DNA from 3 places in the Photorhabdus sp. RM323S genome. Region 3 is predicted to be linked to each of the others. Evidence: predicted binding sites of a transcription regulator. Region 3 holds the regulator's gene; each other region holds the start of a gene.
The links. The regulator PurR, encoded in region 3, represses purine synthesis genes. The targets are predictions, from matches to a motif close to CANGCAAACGTTTGCNTG.
Positions count from the first base shown of each region.

Region 1: a site for PurR is predicted at 1,955-1,972, ahead of epd (erythrose-4-phosphate dehydrogenase). Genes of this name have one in related genera too.
Region 2: a site for PurR is predicted at 4,170-4,187, ahead of purM (phosphoribosylformylglycinamidine cyclo-ligase). Genes of this name have one in related genera too.

Region 1 is NZ_JBHFKZ010000029.1:11,020-16,266, reverse strand. It holds gene tkt (transketolase) at 1-501, shown strand, start outside; gene ACGF7G_RS13040 (antibiotic biosynthesis monooxygenase) at 561-932, opposite strand; gene ACGF7G_RS13035 (MarR family winged helix-turn-helix transcriptional regulator) at 1,078-1,584, opposite strand; gene epd (erythrose-4-phosphate dehydrogenase) at 1,998-3,017, shown strand; gene pgk (phosphoglycerate kinase) at 3,103-4,266, shown strand; gene fbaA (class II fructose-bisphosphate aldolase) at 4,320-5,247, shown strand, end outside.
Region 2 is NZ_JBHFKZ010000006.1:101,119-106,365, forward strand. It holds gene ACGF7G_RS04860 (6-phospho-beta-glucosidase) at 1-1,142, shown strand, start outside; gene ACGF7G_RS04865 (hypothetical protein) at 1,356-1,751, shown strand; gene ACGF7G_RS04870 (hypothetical protein) at 1,735-1,905, shown strand; gene uraA (uracil permease) at 2,026-3,330, opposite strand; gene upp (uracil phosphoribosyltransferase) at 3,399-4,025, opposite strand; gene purM (phosphoribosylformylglycinamidine cyclo-ligase) at 4,252-5,247, shown strand, end outside.
Region 3 is NZ_JBHFKZ010000048.1:26,491-31,737, reverse strand. It holds gene punC (purine nucleoside transporter PunC) at 1-27, opposite strand, end outside; gene punR (DNA-binding transcriptional activator PunR) at 174-1,082, shown strand; gene purR (HTH-type transcriptional repressor PurR) at 1,089-2,114, opposite strand; partial or broken gene ACGF7G_RS17140 (hypothetical protein) at 2,609-2,731, opposite strand; gene ACGF7G_RS17135 (Grx4 family monothiol glutaredoxin) at 2,882-3,229, shown strand; gene rnt (ribonuclease T) at 3,344-4,000, opposite strand; gene gloA (lactoylglutathione lyase) at 4,000-4,413, opposite strand; gene ACGF7G_RS17120 (DUF1289 domain-containing protein) at 4,586-4,825, shown strand.

The sequences.
Region 1 (5,247 bases), on a different contig from region 3:
TCCGCAGTGGCGTGGAAATACGCTATCGAACGTAAAACAGGTCCATCAGCACTTATTTTCTCTCGCCAGAATCTGGCACAGCAAGAGCGTACTGCTGAGCAGTTGGCGAATATTGAAAAGGGTGCTTACATCCTGAAAGATTGTGAAGGTCAGCCAGAGTTGATTCTGATCGCAACAGGTTCAGAAGTTGAATTGGCGGTAGGGGCCTATAATCAATTGACTCAGGAAGGCCGTAAAGTACGTGTCGTTTCTATGCCGTCTACTAATGCTTTTGATAAGCAGGATGCAGCGTACCGTGAAGCGGTATTACCAACGGCGGTTTCTGCGCGTGTTGCAGTTGAAGCGGGTATTGCTGATTACTGGTTTAAATATGTCGGTATGCATGGCGCTATCGTGGGCATGGAGACATTTGGTGAATCGGCTCCTGCTGATCAGCTGTTTAAAGAGTTCGGTTTCACTGTAGAGAATGTCGTCGCTAAGGCTAAAGCTCTGCTGAAATAATGAATTAGTCTAGAAGTGAGCGCATCCGGGGTAAATGTTGATCGGGTGCGCTCTTTTACTTATGCCTCGCAGATTCCGGGAACGGCTAGTTTTTGAAATATGTGCGGTGACCCGGTTATCCCATCGGGATACTTGGCGAGCTTCGCCTGAAATTCTGGATTAGTGAATGCAGCGCGAAAACATTCCAAATTTTCCCAAACAGCATAGTTCATGAACGTACCACTGCCAGCGATCCCGCGATGTAATTGTGCGGAAATCAGGCCGGTTTGTGCCAGCATATACTCCGCATCTTCCTTCCAGGCCGCCTCCAGGATGTCTGCCTGTGCGGGATCAACATGAAATATGTTCATCAGTACTATGGAACCATCGGTGTTCGAAAATAATTGTTCCCGCATGGTCACGTGGGTGTCCATTTCTTCTAGCTTTAGCATCTTTATCTCCTGAAAGTGACTTGTTTGTATTTATGTTTGTTTTACTATTCTGCCGGAGTGAGCCGTGCGATTCATGCGGTTCACGACGGCGACATGCCAACATAGGTATGAAGGTTGTGCAGCGATCCGTTGGTGCGTCGTACTTTTAGTCGAATTCTTTGTCGTGATTGATAAACCAATCCTCAGTACTGTCTGGCATCGATGGATCTTCCAGTCTGGCCTCCAGGCTGAGTAATGTGTCCAACGTCACTTTCAGCTCGTTGAGTTCAGTGTCTTTCACGAGCGATTCCATCCATTCGGTTTCAAGCGACGTCGCCGTATCAAAGGTACGCTGACCAAGCTCAGTGAGTCGATAGAGCGGTGAGCGTTCGTGTCGGGGATTAATGATGGCTTTCACCATTCCTGCCTTCAATCCAAGATTCAGTTGTTTCTGCGCACCTTGGCGTGTGATGCGCATCGTTGCGGCAATCTGCGGCGCTGAGAGTGGATGCGGTGCGAGTGCAATCGCACTGAGTACCTGCCATATCGCGCTCGTGATACCCAACGGGGCAACGAGCTTATCCCCTTTAGAGAGCAGTCGGGCATTGAGCCGGAATACCGCCAATGTGATTTCGTTGAATATCTCAGACGCCGGAGTTTTCCTGATCGACACGATTTACTTCCTTTCCTAGACTTCAATAAACGACAACCAGTTTCCATATATTGAAGCTGGTTGTCAATATTTGAGCGAATGGTATTGATAGATCAATGTATTGGGTTTGATTTATATCAAATGCTGTCACAAAAAAGTGACAGTTGATTGTCGTATTCATCATTTGTGGATTAAGGTCGTTGTTTAATCTATGCAGGCTCTTATGGCACGTTTTCCATTTCGTGAGTTTACTATTGCCATCAATCTACTTTTCCCTTAATCTCATTGTCAGTAGCTGAATCGTTTCATTTTGTTGTCTGGAGAGGTTTTTTGTGCCACAGTTTTAGCAATTTTGTGATAAACAATCAGTACATTAGTGATTGAGTCAGTTATCCTAAACGGTTGCGTGGTAATAACTATATTCAGGGAGTAACATGACAATCAAGGTAGCAATAAACGGTTTTGGCAGGATAGGGCGCAGTATTTTACGTGCTCTTTATGAGTCTGGGCGTCGGGCTGAAATTGCTATTATTGCTGTTAATGAGTTGGCCAATGCCGAAGGGATTGCTCACTTGCTGAAGTATGACTCCAGTCACGGTCGTTTTGCCTGGGATGTGCGGTTGAATAATGATTTGTTGCAGGTTGGTGACGATAATATTCGTCTGTTTCATCAACCCGATATATCGGCATTGCCCTGGCAAGAATTGGGGATTGATATTGTTCTTGATTGCAGTGGGATATATGGCAGCAGAGCTGATGGGGAAGCGCATCTTGCCAGTGGCGCAAAAAAGGTGCTGTTTTCTCATCCGGGTGGTAATGACTTAGACGCGACGGTGGTTTATGGTGTGAATCAAGACTTACTGACAGCGGAGGATCGCATTGTATCCAATGCCTCTTGCACCACCAATTGTATTATTCCCATCATTAAATTATTGGATGATGCATTTGAGATTGAATCTGGCACAGTGACAACAATTCATGCCTCAATGAATGATCAGCCTGTGATTGATGCCTATCATCAAGATTTACGGCGTACCCGGGCTGCCAGTCAGTCTATCATTCCGGTGGATACCAAACTGGCCGCAGGGATAACCCGGATTTTTCCAAAATTCTGTGACCGTTTTGAAGCCATCTCAGTACGCGTACCAACGATTAATGTTACTGCTATTGATTTGAGCGTTACAGTAAAATCTCCAGTGAATGTCAGAAAAATCAATGAATTAATGCAAAAATCAGCTGCAACTTCATTTCGTGGTATAGTTGACTATACCGAATTGCCGTTAGTTTCAACGGATTTTAACCATGATCCCCACAGCGCGATTGTTGATGGCACACAAACGCGGGTTAGTGGGCAACATCTGATTAAGACATTAGTCTGGTGTGATAATGAGTGGGGTTTTGCTAACCGAATGTTGGATACAACGTTAGCAATGGCTGCTACGGGTTTCAAATGATCTGTTGCTGACAGACGGTGCATAATAATAGATCTGCACACGGCACAAGATTAAACAATTTAGAGAATCAACGAGAGGATTCACCATGTCTGTAATTAAGATGACCGATTTAGATCTGGCGGGTAAGCGGGTTTTGATCCGCGTTGACCTGAACGTTCCGGTAAAAGATGGCAAAGTCACCTCTGATGCGCGTATCCGGGCTTCTTTGCCGACCATCGAAGCAGCATTAAAACAGGGCGCTAAGGTTATGATTACTTCTCACCTCGGCCGTCCTACTGAAGGCGAATATAATGAAGAATTCTCGCTGAAACCAGTAGTCGATTACCTGAAAGAGAAATTATCTTCCCCGGTTCGTCTGGAAAAAGCGTATCTGGAAGGCGTGGACATAGCGGAAGGTGAGCTGGTTGTTCTGGAAAATGTTCGCTTTAATAAAGGTGAGAAGAAAGACGACGAAACTCTGGCTAAAAAATACGCTTCTCTGTGTGATATTTATGTCATGGATGCATTCGGTACGGCGCATCGTGCTCAGGCTTCTACCCACGGTGTGGCTAAGTTTGCTCCTGTAGCCTGTGCAGGTCCTCTGCTGTCCGCAGAACTGGAAGCATTGGGTAAAGCGCTGGATAAGCCGGCCCGTCCAATGGTTGCTATCGTTGGTGGTTCTAAAGTTTCAACTAAGCTGACCGTATTGGACACCCTGTCCAAAATCGCGGATCAACTGATTGTGGGCGGAGGTATCGCGAATACTTTTGTTGCCGCGGAAGGCCACAATGTGGGTCGTTCACTGTATGAAGATGACCTGATCCCAGAAGCGAAAAAACTGCTGATAAGCTGTGATATTCCAGTGCCAACTGATGTTCGTGTGGCAACAGAATTCTCTGAAACTGCGGAAGCCACCTTGAAATCGACCGGCGATATTAAAGATGATGAGCAAATCCTCGATCTGGGAGAGGAATCCGCTCAACGTCTGGCAGATATCTTGAAAAACGCTAAAACTATTCTGTGGAATGGCCCGGTTGGTGTATTCGAATTCCCTAATTTCCGTCAAGGAACTGAAATTGTCGCCCGCGCAATTGCTGATAGTGACGCATTCTCTATCGCAGGTGGTGGCGATACGCTGGCAGCGATCGACCTGTTCGGTATTGCTGACAAAATTTCTTACATCTCTACTGGTGGTGGTGCTTTCCTTGAATTTGTCGAAGGAAAGAAACTGCCTGCGGTTGTGATGCTGGAAGAACGTGCAAAACAGTAATTAAGTCATGACGGGCAGTTTTATCTGCCCGCTCTAAACAGGACCCACGTAACATGTCTAAAATTTTTGATTTCGTAAAACCGGGTGTCATCACTGGTGATGATGTTCAAAAAGTGTTCGCAATAGCCAAAGAAAACCACTTTGCGTTGCCGGCAGTAAACTGTGTAGGTACTGATTCAATCAACGCAGTGTTGGAAACGGCCGCCAAAGTTCGTTCTCCTGCCATTATTCAGTTCTCTAACGGTGGTGCTGCTTTTATTGCCGGTAAGGGTGTGAAAGCTGAAGGTCAGCAAGCGGCTATTCTGGGTTCAATTTCGGGTGCTCACCATGTTCATCAGATGGCTGAACATTATGGTGTGCCTGTGATCCTGCATACTGACCACTGTGCGCGTAAACTGCTGCCGTGGATTGACGGCTTGTTAGATGCAGGTGAAAAGCATTACGCGGCGACGGGTAAACCGTTGTTCTCTTCCCATATGATCGATCTATCAGAAGAATCGCTGGAAGAAAATATTGAAATTTGCAGCAAATATCTGGCTCGTATGGCAAAAATCGATATGACGTTGGAAATCGAGTTAGGTTGTACTGGTGGTGAGGAAGATGGTGTTGATAACAGCCATATGGATAGCTCCGCTCTATACACTCAACCGGAAGACGTTGCTTATGCTTATGAGAAGCTGAATGCTATCAGCCCACGTTTTACTATTGCGGCTTCTTTCGGTAACGTTCATGGTGTTTATAAGCCTGGCAACGTTAAACTGACACCAAAAATTCTGCGTAACTCGCAGGACTATGTTGCTGAGAAATTCAATTTGCCACACAACAGCTTGGACTTTGTTTTCCACGGTGGTTCCGGTTCGACAGCGGAAGAGATCAAGGAAGCGGTCAGCTACGGCGTTGTTAAAATGAATATTGATACCGACACCCAATGGGCGACTTGGGAAGGTATTCTGAACTATTACAAAAAGAACGAAGGCTATC
Region 2 (5,247 bases), on a different contig from region 3:
GTCGTATGCTGGCCCGCCATGGCCTGGAACACGTTATCGTCAGCGTACATTTCACACCGGATAATGCAATTCGCGGCGCCAGTTTTATTTTGACTCAATTGCGTGTCGGCCAGCTTCCGGCGCGTGCTATGGATGAACGTCTGGGGCTGAAATATGGCTTAATCGGTCAGGAAACGACAGGCGTAGGTGGATTTGCCAAAGCGCTGCGTACCATCCCCGTTTTGCTGGATATCGCCGGTAAAGTTGAACAACTTGCGCCAGATGCATGGATTGTTAACTTCACTAACCCGGCTGGGATCGTCACCGAAGCGGTTTCCCGTTACAGCAAAGCAAAAATTATCGGCCTGTGTAATGTCCCGGTCACCATGCACCATATGATTGCCAATATGCTGCAACACCCTTATCAAGATGTGCAATTACGTTTTGCCGGGCTTAATCATATGGTTTGGGTACATCAGGTACTGGTTTCAGGGCGGGATGAAACACATCGGGTACTTGATATGTTATGCAACGGTGTAGCATTAACCATGAATAACATTAAAGAATCCCCCTGGCCCCCGCCATTACTCAGAGCATTAGGTGCAATCCCCTGCCCTTATCACCGTTACTTCTACCAGACCCACAGCATGTTGCAAGAAGAGCGCGAAGCCGCCGCCAAACAAGGCACACGGGCAGAACAAGTCATGAAAGTAGAACAGGAGCTGTTTGAACTGTATGCCGATCCAAACCTTGCTCACAAACCAGAACAGCTCAGTTTCCGCGGTGGTGCATTCTATTCTGAGGTTGCATTGGATCTGATGTGCGCTATTCACAACAATCTTGGCAGCCAGCTGGTGGTTAATACCCCTAATCGCGGTGCTATTCGTGGCCTGCCGGACGATGCCGTCATTGAAACCAACTGTATCATTAATGCAGAGGGCGCTCACCCGCTGACATTTGGCCGCCTACCTGACAGTATGTACTCTCTGACCCAGCAGATAAAAACCTTCGAACGTTTGACGATTGAAGCAGCAGTTCATGGCGATCGCAACGCTGCATTGCGGGCATTGATCACCAACCCACTGGTTGCCGATGTGGATATTGCTTTTCCGCTTTTGGATGACGTATTAGCGATAAATCGTGATTATCTGCCGCAATTTTAATGAATAATCTGCACCTGGTTGAATAACCTGAAACCAGAACGAGCATAAAATTAAAGAGATATCAGTTATTAGTAACTAATAGACTAATACTGATATCTTTTATCGTTAACTGACCTTATAACCTCTTTTTTTTGCGGCGTAACGCGCATTTATTTCTCCTGCCAAGTTTGAACAGTAAAATCAGTATTATAATTCTGCCATGAAAGCAATTAATTGAAGAATACTGAAAATATAAGGTTTCAACATGTTGAAACTTTGGGAAAATCTATGCCTTTTAAAATAGAAAACCTCAGATATGGCGAAGCACATCTCTCAGACTTTGAAGTGTCTGGCGTGGAATATGCAAAAAACAATTTAGACAATAACACACTATTTGAGAGGTACCCGACAAATAACCATGCTCAAATGATCATAATTATGTCCGCAGTTGAGAGGTTGATTAATGAGCACTATAATGCGGTTAGTCCTAGTGGATATATTTTGCTAGCCGCAGATGAGCGACTGAACAGGGTCTATAAACGATATATTAATCGATTTGTGACACAAAACGGCTTTACCATGACAGATAAGTTAGATCCAAATAGGAGGGGTTATGTCATACATACATAACAAACAAGCCGAAAAAGAAAAGCTTGAACTCGAAAAAGCGGTAGCTAAAAAAGCTGAACGTATGAGAGCCGCTTACAGTGCCCTAAAAAAATCCGAAAGAGAAGGTACTGTTCAGTATCTCAATGAAAAACGAAACTGGTACGTAGTCCGATAAACTGAAAAGGGAGCTTTTCGCTCCTTTTTCCTCCATAACGCAGGTACCGTAAATAAGTTTACGTCCACCTCCCCCGCTCTCCCTGATTAAAACCATTCAAAACGGGGAAATAAATCGAATTTATTGCTTCAATGACTTATCGCGCTTAACAGATTCAACAGAAGATTCAATATATCGTTCTTCAGGACGAATAATACTAATCAAGCGGAAAATCAGACTCATACCAATACCCACAATGGTTGCCAGCGCCATCCCTTTAAGTTCAGCAACGCCAATATTTATTTTCGCGCCACTGACACCAATAATAAGAATAACGGAGGTCAGAATCAGATTTTGTGCTTTATTGTAATCCACTTTGGAATCAATCAGCACCCGAATACCGGATGCTCCGATAACCCCATAAAGCAACAGAGAAACACCGCCCATGACCGGAACAGGCACGGCTTGAATTGCTGCCGCCAGTTTACCGACACAGGAGAGCAGAATCGCCAATACCGCCGCGCCACCAATAACCCAGGTGCTGTAAACTTTGGTAATTGCCATCACACCAATATTTTCGCCATAAGTCGTATTCGGGGTTGAACCAAAGAAACCAGAAATCACAGTTGAGAAACCATTCGCGAACATAGAACGATGCAAACCGGGTTCTTTCAACAAATCTCTCTTCACAATATTTGCCGTAACAACTAAATGACCAACATGTTCCGCGATAACAACCAATGCCGCAGGCAGGATCGTCATTATGGCGAACCATTCAAAACGGGGCGTATAAAAAGTTGGCAATGCAAACCACGGTGCTTCACGCACAGGAGTCAAGTCAACCTCCCCCAACAGGAATGCCAGTGCGTAGCCCACCAACACCCCAATCAAAATCGGAATGATTGCCAGAAATCCACGGAACATTACGGAGCCAAGAACAATCACCGCCAGTGTGACCAGCGAAATTGTCAGCGTCGTTGGATTAACATCAGCGCCTTCTGCCGGACGCAAACCGGCCATATCAGCCGCAACACCAGCAAGCTCCAGCCCGATAACCGCAACAATCGCCCCCATTGCCGCAGGTGGAAACAGCACATTAATCCAGCCTCGTCCCGCCACTTTAACAATTAATGCAACCAGACAAAACAGCACACCACACAGGATAAAACCGCCCAATGCTAATTCATACCCCAATGGCAACAACAATAAAACCGGCGAAATAAATGCGAAACTCGATCCCAAATACGCCGGAATTTTTCCCTTACAAATAATCAGATATAACAATGTACCGATCCCGTTAAATAGCAGAATCGTCGCCGGGTTAACTTTAAACAGAATCGGCACCAATACCGTCGCACCAAACATAGCAAAAAGATGTTGGAAGCTCAGTGGAATGGTCTGTAAAAGTGGAAGCCGCTCATCTACCCCAATAGTGCGACGGGTCATTTGTTTATCCTCTTGATATTATCGCATCACGAACCAAAAAAAAGCCGACTCAAAAGTCGGCTAACTTATTATTTTGTACCAAATATTTTATCGCCTGCATCCCCCAGACCGGGCACAATGTAGCCCTGTTCATTAAGTCTCTCATCAATAGAAGCGGTATACAGTTCTACATCGGGATGGGCTCTTTCCAGCGCAGTAATACCTTCAGGTGCCGCAACCAAAACCAGAACTTTAATTGACTGACAGCCTGCTTTTTTCAATAAATCGATAGTTGCAATCATGGAACCGCCGGTCGCCAGCATGGGATCAACCACCAGCGCCAGACGTTCATCAATATTAGAAGCCAGTTTCTGGAAATAAGGGACCGGTTCTAGCGTTTCTTCATCGCGATACACACCTACGACACTGATCCGGGCACTTGGTACGTTCTCCAATACGCCATCCATCATACCCAATCCTGCACGCAAAATAGGCACAACGGTTATTTTCTTACCTTTAATCTGCTCAACAGCTACCGGGCCACACCAGCCATCAATCGTGACCTTTTCGGTTTCTAAATCAGCGGTGGCTTCATAAGTCAGAAGGCTTCCGACTTCTGCGGCCAGTTCACGAAAGCGTTTGGTGCTGATATCATTCGCTCGCATCAGGCCGAGTTTATGTTTAACAAGTGGGTGGTTCACCTCAACGATCTTCATGGACTTCTCCTACTGTATGTCAAGTCATCGGCAGACAAAAAATCGCGAGATTATACCGCCTTTTAACCACAACACCACTACCAATCCGTTGATTTTAATCAAACGCACGGCTTTTCTCCGATAACTGAGATCCTAAATAAGAGTCTCGCAAACGTTTGCTCAGGCTGTTAGAATTGTCAGTGTTCTATCTTAATTTATCAAATGCAACCGCCTTGAGGGCTTCTCAGTGACCAACAAAACCTCTCTCAGCTATAAAGATGCCGGTGTAGATATCGATGCTGGTAATGCCTTGGTAGACCGTATCAAAGGTGTTGTAAAACAGACTCGTCGTCCAGAAGTCATGGGCGGTTTAGGTGGATTTGGCGCTTTATGTGCATTACCGCAAAAATACCGCGAACCTATTCTGGTTTCCGGTACCGACGGTGTTGGTACCAAGTTGCGTCTGGCGATGGATCTGAAACGCCATGACACTATCGGCATTGATTTAGTTGCAATGTGCGTCAACGACCTGGTTGTCCAGGGCGCAGAACCCCTGTTCTTCCTTGATTATTATGCAACCGGAAAACTGGATGTTGATACCGCCGCCAGCGTTATTACCGGTATCGCGGAAGGTTGTAAATTATCCGGCTGTGCTCTGGTGGGTGGTGAAACCGCGGAAATGCCGGGGATGTATCACGGTGAAGATTATGATGTTGCTGGTTTCTGTGTTGGTGTCGTTGAGAAATCAGAAATCATTGATGGCAGTAAAGTTCAGGCGGGTGATGCCCTGATTGCTCTCGCCGCCAGTGGTCCTCATTCAAACGGCTATTCTCTGATACGCAAAATTCTGGCCGTCAGCAACACAGATCCGGAAGCAACTGAGCTTGAAGGCAAATCACTGGCAGATCACCTGCTCGCCCCGACAAAAATTTATGTGAAATCCCTTTTATCCCTGATTGAACACCTTGATGTTCACGCGATTGCTCATCTGACCGGCGGCGGCTTCTGGGAAAATATTCCACGTGTCCTGCCTGAAAATACCCAGGCGCAAATTAATGAATCCAGTTGGCAATGGCCGGCAATATTTAACTGGCTGCAACAAACCGGTAATGTCAGCCGTCATGAAATGTACCGTACATTCAACTGTGGTGTCGGCATGGTCATTGCGTTACCACAAACAGCTGTTAAGCAAGCGCTTGAATTGCTCAACGCCGCCGGTGAGAAAGCCTGGCAAATCGGCTCT
Region 3 (5,247 bases):
GAACATGAACTGACTTGAGTTTTTCATTTGATTACTCTCTTTGGATGTCATGATTGAAACAACTTGCTGTGTAGGTAGATAAGAAAATTTGTGTATATTCTATATGTCGTGATTTTTACTTGTGAAACGGTAATATTTGGATAATGCTGTGAAAAAAACTGAAAGGTAAAATTATGTGGTCAGAATATTCACTTGAAGTTGTGGATGCAGTTGTCAGAACGGGAAGTTTTAGTGCCGCTGCATCGGAACTTCACCGTGTCCCCTCGGCAATCAGTTATACCGTAAGACAACTGGAGGAGTGGCTTGCCGTCCCGTTGTTTGAACGTCGTCATCGGGATGTGGAATTGACAGAGTCAGGCACTATTTTTATCAAAGAGGCCCGCATTGTTATCAAAAAAATGAATGACACTCGTCATCAGTGCCAGCAGGTTGCAAATGGCTGGAGAGGACAATTCAGCATTGCTATTGACCGGGTTGTTAAACCAGAACGCAGTCGTCAACTTATTCTTGATTTTTATCACCATTTTCCTGATATAGAGCTGTTTATTCATCAGGAAGTCTTTAATGGTGTATGGGACGCGCTGGTGGATGGTCGGGTTGATGTTGCAATTGGTGCTACCCGTGTCGCTCCGGTAGGGGAAAGGTTCAATTTTCGGGATATGGGATTTATGTCTTGGCTGTGTGTCGTCAGCACCGGTCATGCTCTGACTCAACTGACCGGTCTACTGACTGATGATCAAATGCGACCTTATTCAAGTTTGTGTCTTGAAGATACATCCCGCAATTTACCGAAGCGTGACACTTGGACTTTGGATAATCAGCGCAGGCTGGTGGTCCCTGATTGGGAATCTGGTCTGGCTTGTCTGAATGAGGGGTTATGTGTGGGGATGGTGCCTAAGCATAGGGCAATGCCGCTGATCCGGCAGAAGAAACTGGAAGCATTGGCATTAGAGCAGCCTTTGCCTGATAGCCCATGTTGTTTAACATGGGTGCAAAATAGCCATTCTCCGGCATTAAGTTGGCTTCTTGGCTATCTCGGCGATAGTGAAACTCTTAATGCTGAATGGCTTCAGGATGAATAGGGAGGATTAACGGCGATAGTCGATAAATGGGCCATCGGTGACAGAACGCCGTTCAACCAAACGTGGATGTACTTCAATAGTTTGAGCATCTTCACGTTTACTGACTATTCTGTCTAGCAACATAGAAAACGCCATTTGTCCCAGACGTTCTTTTGGCTGATGGATAGTTGTCAATGCCGGAGAGAAATAACGGGCGTTGCGTATATTATCGTAACCGATCACAGAAATATCCTGTGGGATGCGTAATCCTAATTCATCAGCAGCACAAATAGCCCCCATTGCCATAACATCACCACCACAGAAGACCGCCGTCGGACGCTGTTTTTGATTTAGAATTTGATGCATGGCTTTGTAGCCCGATTCTGGTTCAAAATCCCCCTGAACAATCCACTCTTCTCTGATTGGAATGCTGGCTTCTTTTAATGCTTTCAAGAACCCCTGATGACGGCCACCACCGGTGTTTCGTGCCAGGGGACCAGGGATCGCACCAATATCACGATGACCACGCTCAATAAGATAGCGACCAGCCAGATAACCGCCGTGGAATGCGTTATCAATAATAGTATCAATGAAATCACCTCTGGCTTGTCCCCAATCCATGACGACCATGGGAATATTGCGATAATCTTCCAACATTCCTAATAACTGTTCCGGGTATTCTGAACACATCACCAGCAATCCATCCACCCGTTTTTGTGCCAACATGGCCAGATAGGCTTTCTGTTTATCAATGTTATTGTGTGAGTTACACAAAATTAGCGTATAGCCTTTGCTATAACAACTGTTTTCAACGGATTCAATAACTTCAGCAAAATAGGGAGCTTCGCTGGACGTGGCCAGTAATCCGATCGATTTTGTATGGTTAACTTTCAGACTGCGGGCAACGGCACTGGGTGAATAACTCAGCTCTTTGATAGCAGCCCAAACGGCAGCCTTGGTATCTTCGGCGACGAAACGGGTTTTATTAATAACATGGGATACAGTAGTGGTTGAAACGCCAGCGTTCTTAGCCACATCTTTGATCGTTGCCATGAGATGAAAGACTCCTGACCTTTTGGTCTAAATTTAAAACTCTTTGTTAATCGTTTGCCAGTATCTTTATACATTAGGGTATCCGCTGGCAATAAATTAGCGATAAATCCTGAATTTTGTCTGATCTGGCTCAAAAGTGAAAGCAATAATCAATGGTATAAAATGCAGGGTAGTCACTATTTTATGTTTTTTCCTTAATGTAAGGATAATTAACTATGTTAACTGAATGGTATTTGTGGTTATAGACTTCTACTCTGAGGGGGAGCGATGGATACCGATTTGAAGCTTGGCTTATTTACTGCGGTGAGCACGTTGGTGATGATTGCCATTTTTGCCGCTGTTTGCTTGATCTTTGCCTGATGTTTTGAATTGATTAGGTGATGTAAAAATTGGGTTTTTATATTGAAAGGTTAGCGGGCAGACAGCGTCAATGGCTTATCTGCCCTTTTAATGTTAGTTCGGATAGTCATCAGGCAAACTGATGGTGATTAACCCAGGTTATTCAGGTTTACAGCAGAAGTGTTATGGTGTTTGCCATAGCGGTATTCCAGTGTTTCGGCGGAGATATGTGGTTCTAATGCATCTTTAGTGTGGCTATTTTTGCTAGTTATCTTAATAACTTCTACGATAAATAACAGTCAAAAAGAAACCATCCGTTCCAGGATAAAAAAATATCAGGATGCATATTGGTGAAAGAAAATGGTATTCTCGGCCAAGATTGTGACGATGTTGGTTATCAACATACTGTTGGTTTAAAGGAAATAAAAATGACGACTATTGATAAGATTGAGCGCCAAATTAAAGAGAACCCGATTCTGCTGTATATGAAAGGCTCCCCTAAATTACCAAATTGTGGCTTTTCTGCACAGGCTGTTCAGGCTTTATCTGCATGTGGTGAACGTTTTGCTTATGTAGATATTTTGCAAAATCCAGATATTCGTGCAGAATTGCCAAAATATGCTAATTGGCCAACTTTTCCTCAGCTTTGGGTCGAGGGTGAGTTGGTAGGTGGATGCGATATTATCATTGAGATGTATCAGCGTGGTGAGTTACAAACATTAATTAAAGAAGCCGCTGATAAATATCGCTCTCAGGACGAAAACGCGACAGAGTAATTTTTAAATTAGCGACAGGCTATTATGCTATCTCCCCATATGTTGATATATGGGGGTTTTTGTTATTGCTTAAATTTCAATTTGATTGTATTAATCTTATAGTTAGCTATAAGTTTATCCGGTTTTTTCTTCTTCTGTTGTCGCTAAGGGCCAGCCACCAAGTTGTTTCCAGCGATTAACCATTTCACAGAATAATTCAGCGGTACGCTCAGTATCATATAAGGCGCTGTGAGCCTGATTATTATCGAATGGGATCCCGGCTGTGGCGCAGGCTTTTGCTAAAATCGTTTGTCCTAATACCAGGCCACCTAAAGCCGCCGTATCAAAAGTCGCAAAGGGATGAAATGGATTCCGTTTCAGTCTGGCGCGTTCTGCGGCAGCCATAACAAAGCTATGATCAAAGTTAGCATTGTGCGCAACGATAATGGCCCGACTGCAATGACTATTTTTTATCCCTTTACGAACCATTTTAAAAATAGCGTGCAGAGCTTCATACTCGCTTACTGCTCCACGTAGCGGGTTTGATGGATCGATGCCGGTAAACGCCAGGGCTGCTGGTTCAAGATTTGCGCCCTCAAATGGCTCAATATGGAAATGAAGTGATTCGCTGGGTGCCAGCCAACCTTGATCATCCATCTCCAGTGTGATGGCGGCAATTTCAAGTAACGCGTCTGTTTTGGCATTAAAGCCGCCAGTTTCAACATCAATAACGACAGGGTAATAACCTCGAAAACGCCCACTAAGGACGTTTGGCTCTTTTTTGTCAGACATCAGATTGAGTTACCCAGGGCGTTACTGGCATTTTTGTTTTCAATAAGCTCAATTTTGTAACCGTCTGGATCTTCAACGAAAGCAATAATGGTTGTTCCACCTTTTACCGGGCCGGCTTCACGGGTAATGTTACCACCTGCTTTGCGAATAGATTCGCAAGTGGCTGCGACATCATCGACACCTAATGCAATATGACCAAAGGCATCTCCCATTGCATAATGGTCAACTCCCCAGTTATAAGTTAACTCGATTACCGCCCCTTCGCTTTCATCTGTGTAGCCAACGAAGGCGAGTGAGTACTTATATTCTGTATTCTCACTGACGCGCAGTAGGCGCATTCCTAATACTTCAGTATAAAAATCAACGGAGCGTTGCAGATCACCAACGCGGATCATGGTATGGAGTAAGCGCATAATTACCTCTCATTTAATGGTTTTACCAGTATTTTTGTGCGGCAGGTCGCACAAAAACCACTAACTATAACGTGTCTTACGGTTACAGTTCAATTTATCCATAATTATAATTTATTCTCATCTGGGTTTATAATTAAATATAGTATATGAATTGTATAGGGAACGGGATGTGATGGTCGAGCAACTAGAGTTCTTTGCTATTCCTAGTCCTTGTCGAGGAATTTGTCAGACTAATGAGCGGGGTTTTTGTTTGGGATGTTATCGCAGCCGAGAAGAAAGATTTAATTGGATGAAAATGTCAGATGGGCAAAAGCGTGAAGTATTGAGATTGTGCCGGCAAAGATATTTACGTTCAGTGAGAGCACAAAATCAGACAGATGAAGAACTACCTGAGCAGCCATCACTATTTTAATTAGAAAATTTTGAGGTTATTAGAGTTAACAATTCAATGATTTACTTATATAGGGTTATATTTTTGGCGAAGTTATAAATGTTCTACTATAATTTACAGTGTTTTGTTTGTTATTTTTTTATTTATTGCTTAACGGGATGGCTAACGGTTTTTATTTTAAGTGTTTTTATAACTTCATGTTTTAAATGGAATTTTTAGTTTGATTGTGTGATAAATGTAAAATAAAAACAACATTAATGTAAAAATAGATAGCTTAGCATTTAGATGACAGCTATCCTTATAGTACTTGGAATAAAGTATTGAATGATATTTATTGGTTTCTATTTGTTTGTATTCATATTTCTGATAGTTTTTGTGGTAAAAATATTGTATGTTAATTGTTTTGTTCTAAATTGAATTTAAGTTTAGTTGTTCTTGGTTAT